DNA from 3 places in the Cytobacillus sp. FSL R7-0696 genome. Region 2 is predicted to be linked to each of the others. Evidence: riboswitches for the same ligand, from Rfam matches in the RefSeq annotation. Region 2 holds a riboswitch; each other region holds the start of a gene.

Region 1 (4,082 bases), 1.1 Mb from region 2:
ACAATTATTTATGTCGGTAAGGCGAAAGTGCTTCGTAATCGGGTTAAGTCCTATTTTACCGGTTCGCATGATGGAAAGACATTAAGGCTGGTAAATGAAATTGAAGATTTTGAATACATCGTGACCTCTTCCGATATGGAAGCATTATTATTAGAGTTAAATTTAATTAAAAAGCATGACCCCAAATATAATGTCATGTTAAAGGATGATAAGAGTTATCCTTTTATTAAATTAACAAATGAAAGACATCCGAGATTAATTACCACGAGAAAAGTAAAAAAAGACAAAGGTAAATATTTTGGTCCATATCCAAATGTGCAGGCGGCCAATGAAACAAAGAGATTATTAGATCGCCTTTATCCTTTAAGAAAATGTAACACCTTACCAGATAGAGTTTGTCTCTACTACCATATCGGACAATGTCTAGCTCCTTGTGTAAATGAAGTAAAATCTGACACATACAAACAAATGACAGATGAGATTACTCGCTTCTTAAATGGTGGTTATAAAGAGATCAAAAAAGAACTCTCAACGAAAATGGAAGAAGCGTCCGCAGCGCTAGAGTTTGAGAAAGCAAAAGATTTCAGAGATAAAATTATCCATATAGAAACGACGATGGAAAAACAAAAGATTACGATGACGGATTTTACAGACCGAGATGTGTTTGCTTATGCGGTTGATAAGGGTTGGATGTGTGTACAAGTATTCTTTATTAGGCAAGGGAAACTCATTGAAAGAGATGTGTCTATGTTTCCAATCTATAATGAGCCTGAAGAAGAGATGCTCACCTATCTCGGCCGTTTTTATGAACAAGCTAACCATTTTAAACCAAAGGAAATCTACTTGCCAGACTCTGTTGATGTGACGATGGCTGAGCAGCTTTTGGATGTGAAAATATTTATTCCTCAAAGAGGGAGAAAAAAAGAACTAGTGAAACTTGCCTATAAAAATGCAAAGATTGCTTTAAAAGAAAAATTCTCGCTTATTGAACGTGATGAGAAAAGAACGGTGAATGCAATAGAAAGCTTAGGTGAGGAGCTAGGAATTTACACACCCTATCGCATTGAAGCTTTTGATAACTCCAATATCCAGGGTACCGATGCTGTCTCAGCAATGATTGTCTTTATCGATGGTAAGCCTGCAAAAAGGGAGTATCGGAAATATAAGATTAAGTCAGTTAAAGGACCAGATGATTATGAATCTATGAGGGAAGTGACGAGACGGAGATATAGCCGGGTTTTAAAAGAAGGGCTCCCCCTACCTGATTTAATTATCATTGATGGTGGAAAAGGACATGTTGAAGTCGTTCGAGATGTGCTTGAGAATGAACTCGGTTTAGATATTCCACTAGCAGGATTAGTCAAAGATGATAAGCATAAAACATCTCAACTTCTTTATGGAAATCCATTAATGATCATTCCCCTCGCTCGAAATAGCCAGGAATTTTATTTATTACAACGTATTCAAGATGAAGTGCATCGATTTGCGATTACATTTCATAGACAAGTTCGTGGAAAGAGTGCATTTCAGTCACTTCTTGATGAAATTGATGGTATTGGGGAAAAAAGAAAAAAGCAGTTATTAAAAGATTTTGGTTCTGTAAAAAAAATGAAATCAGCTAGTGTAGAAGACCTTAGGGAATCTGGCTTACCATTAAAAGTTGCACAAGAACTTTATGAAAAGTTACATGAATAGACATTGTCTGAAAAAAACAAATATGGTATAGTGTTTTTAACTTTATATCAAATCACTTTTTAACTTGAAAGTGAAGGTAGAGGTGCGAGTTTCATTAGTAAAAGTTCCTTAGAAGATTGAGCTTCGTTTGAAGGACTTTGAAAGGGAATATTCGCCGAAGTGAAGAAAGACTCAATATTTTCTTCGCTGGTTCTGCATTGAATAAGTGCAGGATTGTCAAGACTATCTGTCTTGGAGGGCTATCTCACTGTGTGTGCGTAGATTGTTCATACGTTTGACTACACAGCAATGGGATGGGTTTCATCTCATTGCTTTTTTTTATGCCGAATATGGGTAGAAATGTGTTGGTTGTACATACAGGCGGCAGGGAATAAAAAACGAATGACTTGAAAGTAGGGGAGAAAAGTGGGCTTAATTGTACAGAAATTTGGTGGAACCTCCGTAGGCTCGGTTGATCATATTCAAAATGTAGCTAACCGTGTCATTGAAGAAAAAAATAATGGTAATGATATCGTTGTCGTTGTGTCGGCTATGGGCAAAACGACTGATCAATTAGTTGGTATGGCAAAAGAATTATCACCTGCTCCAAGTAAGAGAGAAATGGATATGTTGTTATCTACAGGTGAGCAAGTTACAATCTCCTTATTAACAATTGCATTAAATTCCAAAGGTTATGAGGCAACTTCCTATACAGGCTGGCAAGCAGGGATTAAAACGGAATCAGTACATGGTGACGCAAGAATCACTGATATTGACACAAAGCCTGTTTCACAAGAGTTAAAGAAAGGGAGAATTGTTATCGTAGCGGGTTTTCAAGGTTTAAGTGAGACTGGCCAAATAACGACATTAGGTCGGGGTGGCTCTGATACAACAGCCGTGGCTCTTGCAGCAGTATTAAAAGCGGACAAATGTGATATATACACTGATGTAACAGGTGTATTCACAACTGATCCACGCTATATAAAAAATGCAAGAAAGCTTCCATCAATCTCTTACGATGAAATGCTTGAATTAGCTAATCTTGGTGCAGGCGTTCTACACCCAAGAGCAGTTGAGTTTGCAAAAAATTACAATGTAAAGCTTGAAGTACGTTCCAGTATGGAACGAGAAGAAGGAACAATTATTGAGGAGGTTGCGGAAATGGAAGAGAACTTAGTTGTTAGAGGGGTTGCTTTTGAAGATGATATTACAAGGGTATCTGTACTAGGGATTAAAGACCCTTTAATAAGCCTTTCATCCATCTTTTCACTCTTGGCGAAAGAACATATAAATGTTGATATTATTATACAAAGTATTACAGATGATAAATCATCAGGCTTATCTTTCTCTATTAAAAACCAAGATCTTACAGAGACTGTGAAAATACTAGAAAAAAATCGAGAAGCCTTAAGTTATGATCAGATTGAATGGGAATCACAATTGGCGAAAATTTCGATTGTCGGTTCAGGAATGATTTCAAACCCAGGAGTAGCAGCTGAGATGTTTAATGTATTAGCTGCTAATAACATCGTTGTAAAGATGGTCAGTACATCTGAAATAAAGGTCTCGGCTGTGATTGACCAAGCGCATATGTTAAATGCTGCTCAAGCTTTACATCAAACGTTTAATTTAGTTGGGGATTTAATAAAAAATTAAATGAGCTAGCAGTAGTATAAGATAGGAAAATCCAAACACCATTTAAACGCCTTAAAAAGAATGATGTTTGGATTTTTTTTACTGTTGGGTATATTTATTAGGTGTGGATATTGTCCTTTTTATCCCATTTGACTGTGAAGAGGACCTTTCCACCTTTTTTACGTGGGTGCTCGAATGTTTCGCAAATCACTTCTTTTTTCTGTTCGATTTGTTGAGCAATAAAACCAGCTTCTAATTGGAATGTTGCGTGAGCATTTTCTTTACAGCGCTTTTGAATGACTTCACTTGTTAACTCGTATTCGATTTCTTTTTTGTTTTCGAGGTTTTTCGTTAATTTTCCCCAACCAGCCTCGACAAAGAAACTGAATAAGTCTTCTTCTGTTTGTAGAGGATATTTACGCGCTAGTCTCTTGCCTGCCCAGTATAAGATATCTGGTGCGTCTTTACCTAGCAAATCATGTAAAAGTTCTTCTCTAATTAATTCATAACCAAAGGATGGAATCACTTCTTTGTTTGGTTCGATTGATTCTGCCATGTTTTCGGTTTGTTCTATTTGGGCTTCTTGAGATGGCATATTATGCTAAATCTCCCCTCTTTCATAAAGTCTAATATATACAATTTACTTGGAAAAAACGAATACGTACAGTGAAAAGGGAAAAATTTTTAGTTTGTAAAACTGGTGTAAATTATGGGAATAATCTTAACACTAATAATAATCTAATGTAAATGTATTTTTATGCGTAAAATATGAA
Region 2 (4,082 bases):
TAATTGGCCATCAGTTATTAGGAGAAAGTAATAGTGTCCGGAGTATTTTTACTATTATTCTTGTCACCAACGGGATTTTGTACTTATTTTATTTATTAGCTAGTTGGGGTAGGGAATTGATTGACCAAGCAGAGCAAAAAGAAACGGAGTCAAAAGACCTTCTCATACAGTTGCAAGACACCTTTGGTTCAATAGATAAAGGTACAGTGACTCTAGAAAATCATATTGGACTTTTTAAGCAAAATATTGAAACGATACATGAGTCAAGCCAACAAGTATTAGAAGCTGCTCAACAGATGGCTACAAGTATTCAGGAAGAAGCGAACAGCTTAAATATTGTCAATGATTCTATGAGTCAGTCTTTACAAAATACAAAAGAATCTGTTGCCATTTCAGAAGGTGTCGTAGAAAAGTCGAAGAGTATGAATGAGAAAGTACAAGATGGTTTAACTAAGATAGTCGATGTTACATCGCATATGAATACAGTAAATACAACGATTAGTGTGACAGCATCGACGGTATCAGATGTTCATTCTAGTATGGAACAAGTGAATAAATTATTAGCAGGCATTAAACAAATTGCCGATCAAACTAATTTACTCGCATTAAATGCAGCAATTGAATCAGCAAGAGCCGGAGAGCATGGGCGAGGGTTTGCGGTCGTTGCAGATGAAGTAAGGAAGTTAGCTGAGCAAAGTGCTGAAATCACGGTGGCGATCTCTGAAGTGACGAATACTCTTTTCACTCAGTCTCTTGAAGCACGTCAAAGCTCTCTTGAAGGGGAAGGTGCTGTAAAGCAGGGACAAGCACTTCTAACAGAGATATCTGCCTTTTTCAACGAGATCCAAACATCATTACAAGAAAACAACTTAGAGTTAGTGAAAGGTGTCAATGAAGTGTCCGCTGCCACAGAAAAATTTGAGCAAATTCAAGAACAGATTGAAAATATGGCAAATATATCAGAGGAAAACGCTGCAGCTACAGAGGAAATCGTTGCCATCATAGAAGATGAACATGAGATGGTGTCAAAAGTAAACCATTCGGTAGCGGATATTAATCATTTGAGCATCCAGTTAAAAGAGTTAGCTTCAAGCAAACAAGCTTGACATTGGTAATTATGCTCTGATCAAAAGGTTGTGCGAAAAAAGGACCAATTTTCCATAGAGTTTATATTGACAGACGCTATTAAACTATTGTAGCCTAATAGATATCAAATTGAATAAACCTCACTTTTTCTGGTGGGGTAGAGGCGCGGTATTTAACAGTCTTTAGTAGAGTGATAAGGCATGATGAAACTAAAGAGAAGGAAATATCGCCGAAATGTGCTATATCCATTTGTATAGCATGTTGGGTCTGCAGTGAATAATTGCAGGACTGTCTTAATAAATTTACCCGGTTTATTAAGGTGCACTATCTCTAAAATGGGAAAAGTAGAGGATTTAGGCGGAAGAATAACAAGGACCTGAGTTCATCTCAGGTCTTTTTTTGTTATTCTTTTTCTTAATTCGGAATAGTTTAATTAGTAGAAAAATATATTAGGGGGAATAGAAATGAAAAAGAGATTTGCTTTACTAGCTATGGCTTTAGTAATGAGTATGTTTCTAGCTGCTTGTGGTTCAAATGATGAGGCTGAAGGAAGCACAGGTTCAGGTGGAGAAGATAAAGACGTGTTTCGTGTAGGACTAGAGGCGGGTTATGCGCCATTTAACTGGACGCAAATGGATGATAGCAACGGCGCAGTTGCAATTGAAGGTAATTCAGAGTTTGCAGGCGGTTACGATGTTGAGATTGCGAAGAAGATAGCAGAAGGTTTAGGAAAAGAGTTAGTAATTGTGAAAACAAAATGGGATGGTTTAGTACCATCATTAAGTTCAGATAAAATTGACGCCATTATTGCTGGTATGTCACCAACAGCAGAACGAAAAGAGACGATTGATTTTTCTGATAACTATTACGAATCTGATTTAGTCATGGTAGTGAAAAAAGGTAGCGATTACGAAAATGCCACATCCATTCAAGACTTCAGTGGAGCAAAGGTTACTGCCCAATTAAATACATTTCATTATTCAGTAATTGATCAAATTGACGGCGTACAACAGCAAACAGCGATGGAGAGCTTCCCTGCTATGCGTGTTGCATTAGAGTCTGGAATTATTGACGGTTATGTTTCTGAACGTCCTGAAGGTGTAAGTGCTTCAGCTGCTAATGATAACTTTGCGATGGTTGAATTTACTGAAGGATTTGAGACAAGTGAAGAAGATACTGCCATTGCAGTAGGGATGAAAAAAGATAGCGAATTAACAGATAAAATCAATGAAATCCTTGCAGATATTTCTGAAGAAGAACAAAAAGAATTAATGGATGCTGCTATTGAGAATCAGCCAGCGGCAGAATAACTAAATGAGCCGGCTGCATGAGATGTAGCCGGTTTTATATCGAGAAGAAGGTTAGGAGAGACATGAGAAATAAACAACTAGGGTAGCGCATCCTCTCCGTCGTATTAAACCTTTGAAGCGCAAATCCTTAGCAGATTGATTGGTAATGGCCAATCATGATGAGAGAAAAGGAGATCATTGTTATGAGTATAGAATGGATTATTCGCATCGTTGTCGAATATTGGCCAATGTTTTTACGAGGCGCCGGTGTGACATTAGTCATTGCCTTAATTGGTACCGTTTTCGGTGCCCTAATTGGTTTGTTGTCAGGCATTCTTCGAACAATACCAATACCGGAGAATGGTCCTAAACGGTTGTTATTAAAAATAGTGAATTTCTTGTTATCTGCTTATATTGAATTCTTTAGAGGCACACCAATGATTGTACAGGCAATGGTTATTTTTTACGGGGCAGCAATGGCCTTTGGCTATCAAATGGATCCGCTCATTGCTGGTATCGTTATTGTTTCCATTAACACGGGTGCTTATATGGCTGAGATTGTTCGTGGAGGGATTATTTCTGTCGACCCAGGTCAATATGAGGCAGCCCAAGCCATTGGGATGAACCATTTGCAAACAATGATGAATGTTGTTTTACCTCAAGTCATTCGAAACATTCTTCCAGCTACAGGTAATCAATTTATCATTAATATAAAAGATACTGCCGTGTTAAGCGTGATTTCTATATCTGAATTATTTTTCCAAACGAATTCAATTGCAGGGAATAATTTCCGCTACTTTGAGTCATTCTTTGTTGTTTGTATTATTTATTTCGTTATGACTTATACCGTTACATTAATTCTACGCTATATTGAAAGAAGAATGGATGGACCGGAAAATTACGTCGTTGCAGGTGAAATGGATACGGCAGAAGATATCAAAAGAAAAACAACAGGAGCATAGGTGGCGGAAAGGAGAGTTGGAAAAGTGAATACAGTTGTTGATATTCAAGGGTTAAGTAAGTCTTTTGGTAGTCATGAAGTATTAAAAGATATTAACTTCTCAGTGAATAAAGGAGAAGTAGTTACAATCATCGGCTCATCAGGGTCTGGGAAATCGACCCTATTAAGATGTGTCAATCTATTAGAAAAGCCAAGTGGTGGACAAATTATCTATAACGGTGAAAATATCCTCGACGATAAACATAATGTCCATCAATATCGTAAAAATCTCGGCATGGTTTTTCAATCTTTTAATCTATTTAATAACCATAATGTATTGGGCAATTGTGTTGTTGGGCAAATAAAAGTATTAAAGCGTTCAAAAGAGGAAGCAGAAAAAATCGCGAAGAAATATTTGCGTGTGGTCGGGATGGAGGCTTATGTAGAAGCTAAGCCAAGACAGCTTTCCGGAGGTCAAAAACAGCGTGTGGCGATTGCAAGAGCACTTTCAATGGAGCCAGATGTGATGTTGTTTGATGAACCAACCTCAGCACTCGATCCTGAAATGGTTGGCGAAGTGTTAAAGGTGATGAAGGAACTGGCTGGCACAGGCCTGACCATGCTTATTGTCACCCATGAAATGGAATTCGCCCGTGAAGTGTCGGATCGCGTTGTCTTCATGGATAAAGGCGTCATTGCTGAAGAAGGGACACCAGAGCAACTATTCAATAACCCCAAAATGGAAAGAACCAAAGCTTTCCTACAAC
Region 3 (4,082 bases), 730 kb from region 2:
CTATTATATCGTCTTCTCGGTTTTTGTACCGAACATTTTAACAACAAGTAAAATCCCTGCCATCATAACAATCAAAGCAGCTAATGCAATGATTACACTTCCACTTACACCCAAAATGATATAAGAGATGGCCGCAGCAACAGCTGCTGTAAAGGCATAAGGAAATTGTGTAATGACATGATCAATCAAATTACTTCCTGCACCTGTGGCGGATAAAATAGAAGTATCAGAAATCGGTGAAGCATGATCTCCGAATACTGCCCCTCCAAGTACAGCTGCCATTGCAGGAATCAGCAGGGATATATCTGTAGCTACAGCAATATCACCAGCTATTGGAAGGAGAATGCCAAATGATCCCCAAGATGTCCCTGTACTAAATGCCATAAGTGCCGCAATAATAAATAGGATAACAGGGATAAAATCATGACTCAGATTCGATTGATTAATAACGCTAGCCAAGTATTCCCCTGTACCTATTTGACTAATCAAATCTCCGAGTAACCAAGCAAAGATTAAGATCAATACTGATCCAAACATAGATTTCATCCCAACCCATGTAGCTTTCAAATAAAAATTACTCGTTAGTTTATCATCTTTCTTTAATACTTGAGCAAATTGTACGTAAGCAACAGCTAAACTCAATAATCCTCCGACAATTAATGATAAGGCCACATCTGTGTTTTCTAATAAGGATACTAACGACACATTCCCCTCTGCCCCATTCATGCCTGTCCAAGCCATCATACTCACTGTTCCAATAAATAAAACAATGATTGGCCAAACAAGATGACCAACAGTCCCTTTCGTACTAATAGGTAATTCTTCTTGAACCTCGTCTTTCAACTGTTTCTTCTTATCAAATAGAATTCCTTGTTCAATAGCTTGTTTCTCATGTTTCTTCATTGGACCAAAATCAATTTGCCCAACAACAATGATAAACACCATTATGATTGCCGCCCATACATAAAAATTTAACGGAATGATTTGCATGAAAGCAGAGAAAGCACTATAATCAGTTATTTTATGAGACACTAAAATCGAGCCAATTAAGGCGATAATTGATGCTCCCCAACTTGATATAGGCGATATAACACATAAAGGTGCGGATGTTGAATCAATTAAATAAGCAAGCTTTACACGTGATACTTTTTGTCGATCAGTAACAGGTCGAGATACCTGTCCAACTGTTAACGCATTAAAATAATCATCTATAAACAAAATCATACCTAAAACTACGGTTAATAACTGTGCACCCACTCTCGTTTTCACACGCTTCATTGCCCATTCACCAAAGGCACGACTACCACCCGATAGTGAAATAAATGCAGTAATGCTACCAAGAATAAGTAAGAATAATAGAATGAATATATTCCAAGTATTTAACCCTTCATCTGTTATGAAAAGTGCTATAAACGACGAGAAAAATATTTGTAGCGTATCTAGCGGTTGATATCCTCCAATTAAGATAGCTGCTGTTAACGCCCCTAAACCAAGGGAGAGAATCACCCTTTTTGTTAGTATAACCAAAAGCATCGCTACCAAAGGTGGCAGCACAGAAATAAATGTACCTGTCATAAAAAGACCTCCTATTAGTATAGGAGCTATAGACATGAACGAATGCGTCTCATATCAATTAACGATCAGAGAAAGGTATCCTCCACTTTTCTTTGATCCTTAATTGATAATAAAAAAAGAGTAACGATAGAGATTCTATCATTACCCTTCAAGAAGTAACGTTATTCTCCATCACGACTGTAGCTCCCCATTATGGTTAATATACCTCCATAATGACAGTGTTACTCCTATTTAGAGCAACCCCAACAAATAAATATTGACGTACCTATTTGCTTCGGCAAATCTCCCTTTTATCAAAGTTCACTGTTGTCATCCTCACATTGATTACTAATGATGATTTGCGCCTCTACCCCATCGGATTGATAAGGCATTATTCAATTGTTATACATTATATCAAAATATAATTATTTATGCAAAACTCTATCAAAACCTAAAATATACTTAAATTTATTATTTTTAAGATATAGTAGGATACTATAACCTATACCATTCTTAATAGCGCTTCTCTTCCGATCATCCCTTTTTTAATTCCTAATTCCTCTGCAGCAAAAGTGACTGATTCAAGTGGTGCATCTATTAGTTGTTGAATCGTTTTTACCCCTACGGCTCTACCAGCAATGACATGGCGATCTTTTAATTTTTCATTTAATAACGCAACGTCTAATGCACCACACATGATATATCCATTATCATTTGATACAACTAACAAATTAGTTTTTGGCAGCTCAACGGATACAGTCATAAACGTATGACCATCCAAAATAACAGGCTTTAATTCAACCATGACCGTCCCCCCTTCCCTTTAACAATTTATGTTATAGGTAGAGATTCGGTGTACTCATTAGTTAAAATAAACCGAGTTGTTTTGGAGCTAATCCCTCATATTCAATTCCTAATATTTCTAGAATTTCCTTTGCATTATCCGCTGCGTCACCACCAGAATTATTATTAAATAGTACATAGACGTCCTTCGCCTCTTTTTGTAATTGCTTTAATCGCTCTGCCCACTCCAATAATTCCTTGTGATTATAACGGTATAGATAGCGAACTTCACGCCAATTTGGTTGTTTTTTATTTTGCCATCCATGAACATTACGACCATGCAAGCGGACAAGTACAATTGGATGTCCGCAAGTATGCATTACAATTGGAACAGAGCCCTCCCCTGCTTGTGGTTCATCACAAACGGTATGTATCCATTTCTCTTCCTTGATAAAATTTAAAGTACCTTCTATAAACACAGCTTGATACCAAGACTGATGACGAAATTCAACAGCACATGGTATTTCTCCCATTTGCTGTTTACACCAGCGTAAATATTGAACGTTTTCCTTTTTACAATTAAACCACGGTGGAAATTGAAATAGGACCATCGCTAACTTATTTTCTCTTATATAAGGGGCAAGCGACGCTTTAAAAGCAGCAAACATTTCTTCTTTGGACTCAAAAGGAATCTCTCCCCTTTGATGCCCCGTCATCCCCTGATAAGCTTTCACAACAAATTTAAATGAAGCAGGCGTTTCCCTCACCCACTTTTCCCCGTTCCTTTCTGGCTGTACGGCATAAAAGGAGGCGTCTACCTCAACTGTTGGAAAATGAGCGCCATATTCTAATAGTTTATCTCGGTTAGATACACGCTCCGTATATAGGCTGTCATGATCTCCCCATCCAGTTAAACCAATCCTAATCATTCCATCACCTCATCTACCAATAATCTTCATACTGATTATTTTACCTAAAGGATATAACCATAAACAAGAAACACAATGAAATAAGTGAAAAAGAATCAGTCAAAAACAGAAAAGAAAATTCTTAGAACATTCCATTAGCACTTTACTCATTTTGTGATTGCTCATCGGTATCAAAAAAGGAACCCTTACGCAGTAATAAGGAAAAGCATATAGAAAAAGTACCTTACTGGAGATGGTATAAATCAGATATCCGTTTCTTACTATGAGTTTAAAAGAAATAAAAAATAACCCGAACCATTGTTCAGATTATTTTTTATTAAACAGATTAACTCGCTTTGATTTTGTTCGTTTTCTTCAATAAATAAAGTAAGTATGGTGCACCAATTAAAGAAACAATTATTCCAGCAGGTATTTCTTTAGGAGCTAAAACGACTCTTCCAAGAAAATCAGCTGAAATAAGTAAAATCCCGCCAATTACTATGGTTAATGGCAGTAATTGTAGTAGCTTCGGACCGACCAGTTGTCTAGCAATATGTGGAGCTAGTAAACCGATAAATCCAATTGCTCCAACCACTGATACACTGATGCTTGACAACATAACAGCTAGTATAATCATAAACATACGCATTTTACTAGTTTTCACACCTAAACCAATGGATAGTTCATCACTCAATGATAAGATCTCGAATGTATTGGCCATATAGAGAATAACCGGAAAGAGTAGTAACGATGTTATCATCACAATTACTAGGTCACTCCAGCTTGTCCCATAGGTGCTACCAGCAAGCCATGTTAAAGCTTGTGATGCATGAAGGT

Evidence for each region. Region 2 has a riboswitch for lysine ahead of MKX29_RS09885 (transporter substrate-binding domain-containing protein). Riboswitches for the same ligand answer to the same signal wherever they lie in the genome.
Region 1: linked by a shared signal. The riboswitch ahead of MKX29_RS15715 (aspartate kinase) and the one ahead of MKX29_RS09885 (transporter substrate-binding domain-containing protein) in region 2 are both predicted to bind lysine.
Region 3: linked by a shared signal. The riboswitch ahead of MKX29_RS13625 (Na+/H+ antiporter NhaC family protein) and the one ahead of MKX29_RS09885 (transporter substrate-binding domain-containing protein) in region 2 are both predicted to bind lysine.

Annotation. Positions count from the first base shown of each region.
Region 1 is NZ_JBBOWA010000001.1:3,028,391-3,032,472, forward strand. It holds gene uvrC (excinuclease ABC subunit UvrC) at 1-1,695, shown strand, start outside; lysine riboswitch at 1,765-1,945, shown strand; gene MKX29_RS15715 (aspartate kinase) at 2,101-3,330, shown strand; gene MKX29_RS15720 (YslB family protein) at 3,428-3,904, opposite strand.
Region 2 is NZ_JBBOWA010000001.1:1,890,277-1,894,358, forward strand. It holds gene MKX29_RS09880 (methyl-accepting chemotaxis protein) at 1-1,106, shown strand, start outside; lysine riboswitch at 1,237-1,421, shown strand; gene MKX29_RS09885 (transporter substrate-binding domain-containing protein) at 1,551-2,396, shown strand; gene MKX29_RS09890 (amino acid ABC transporter permease) at 2,579-3,337, shown strand; gene MKX29_RS09895 (amino acid ABC transporter ATP-binding protein) at 3,362-4,082, shown strand, end outside.
Region 3 is NZ_JBBOWA010000001.1:2,619,322-2,623,403, reverse strand. It holds gene MKX29_RS13625 (Na+/H+ antiporter NhaC family protein) at 4-1,575, opposite strand; lysine riboswitch at 1,748-1,932, opposite strand; gene MKX29_RS13620 (YunC family protein) at 2,057-2,359, opposite strand; gene MKX29_RS13615 (DUF72 domain-containing protein) at 2,421-3,266, opposite strand; gene MKX29_RS13610 (iron ABC transporter permease) at 3,592-4,082, opposite strand, start outside.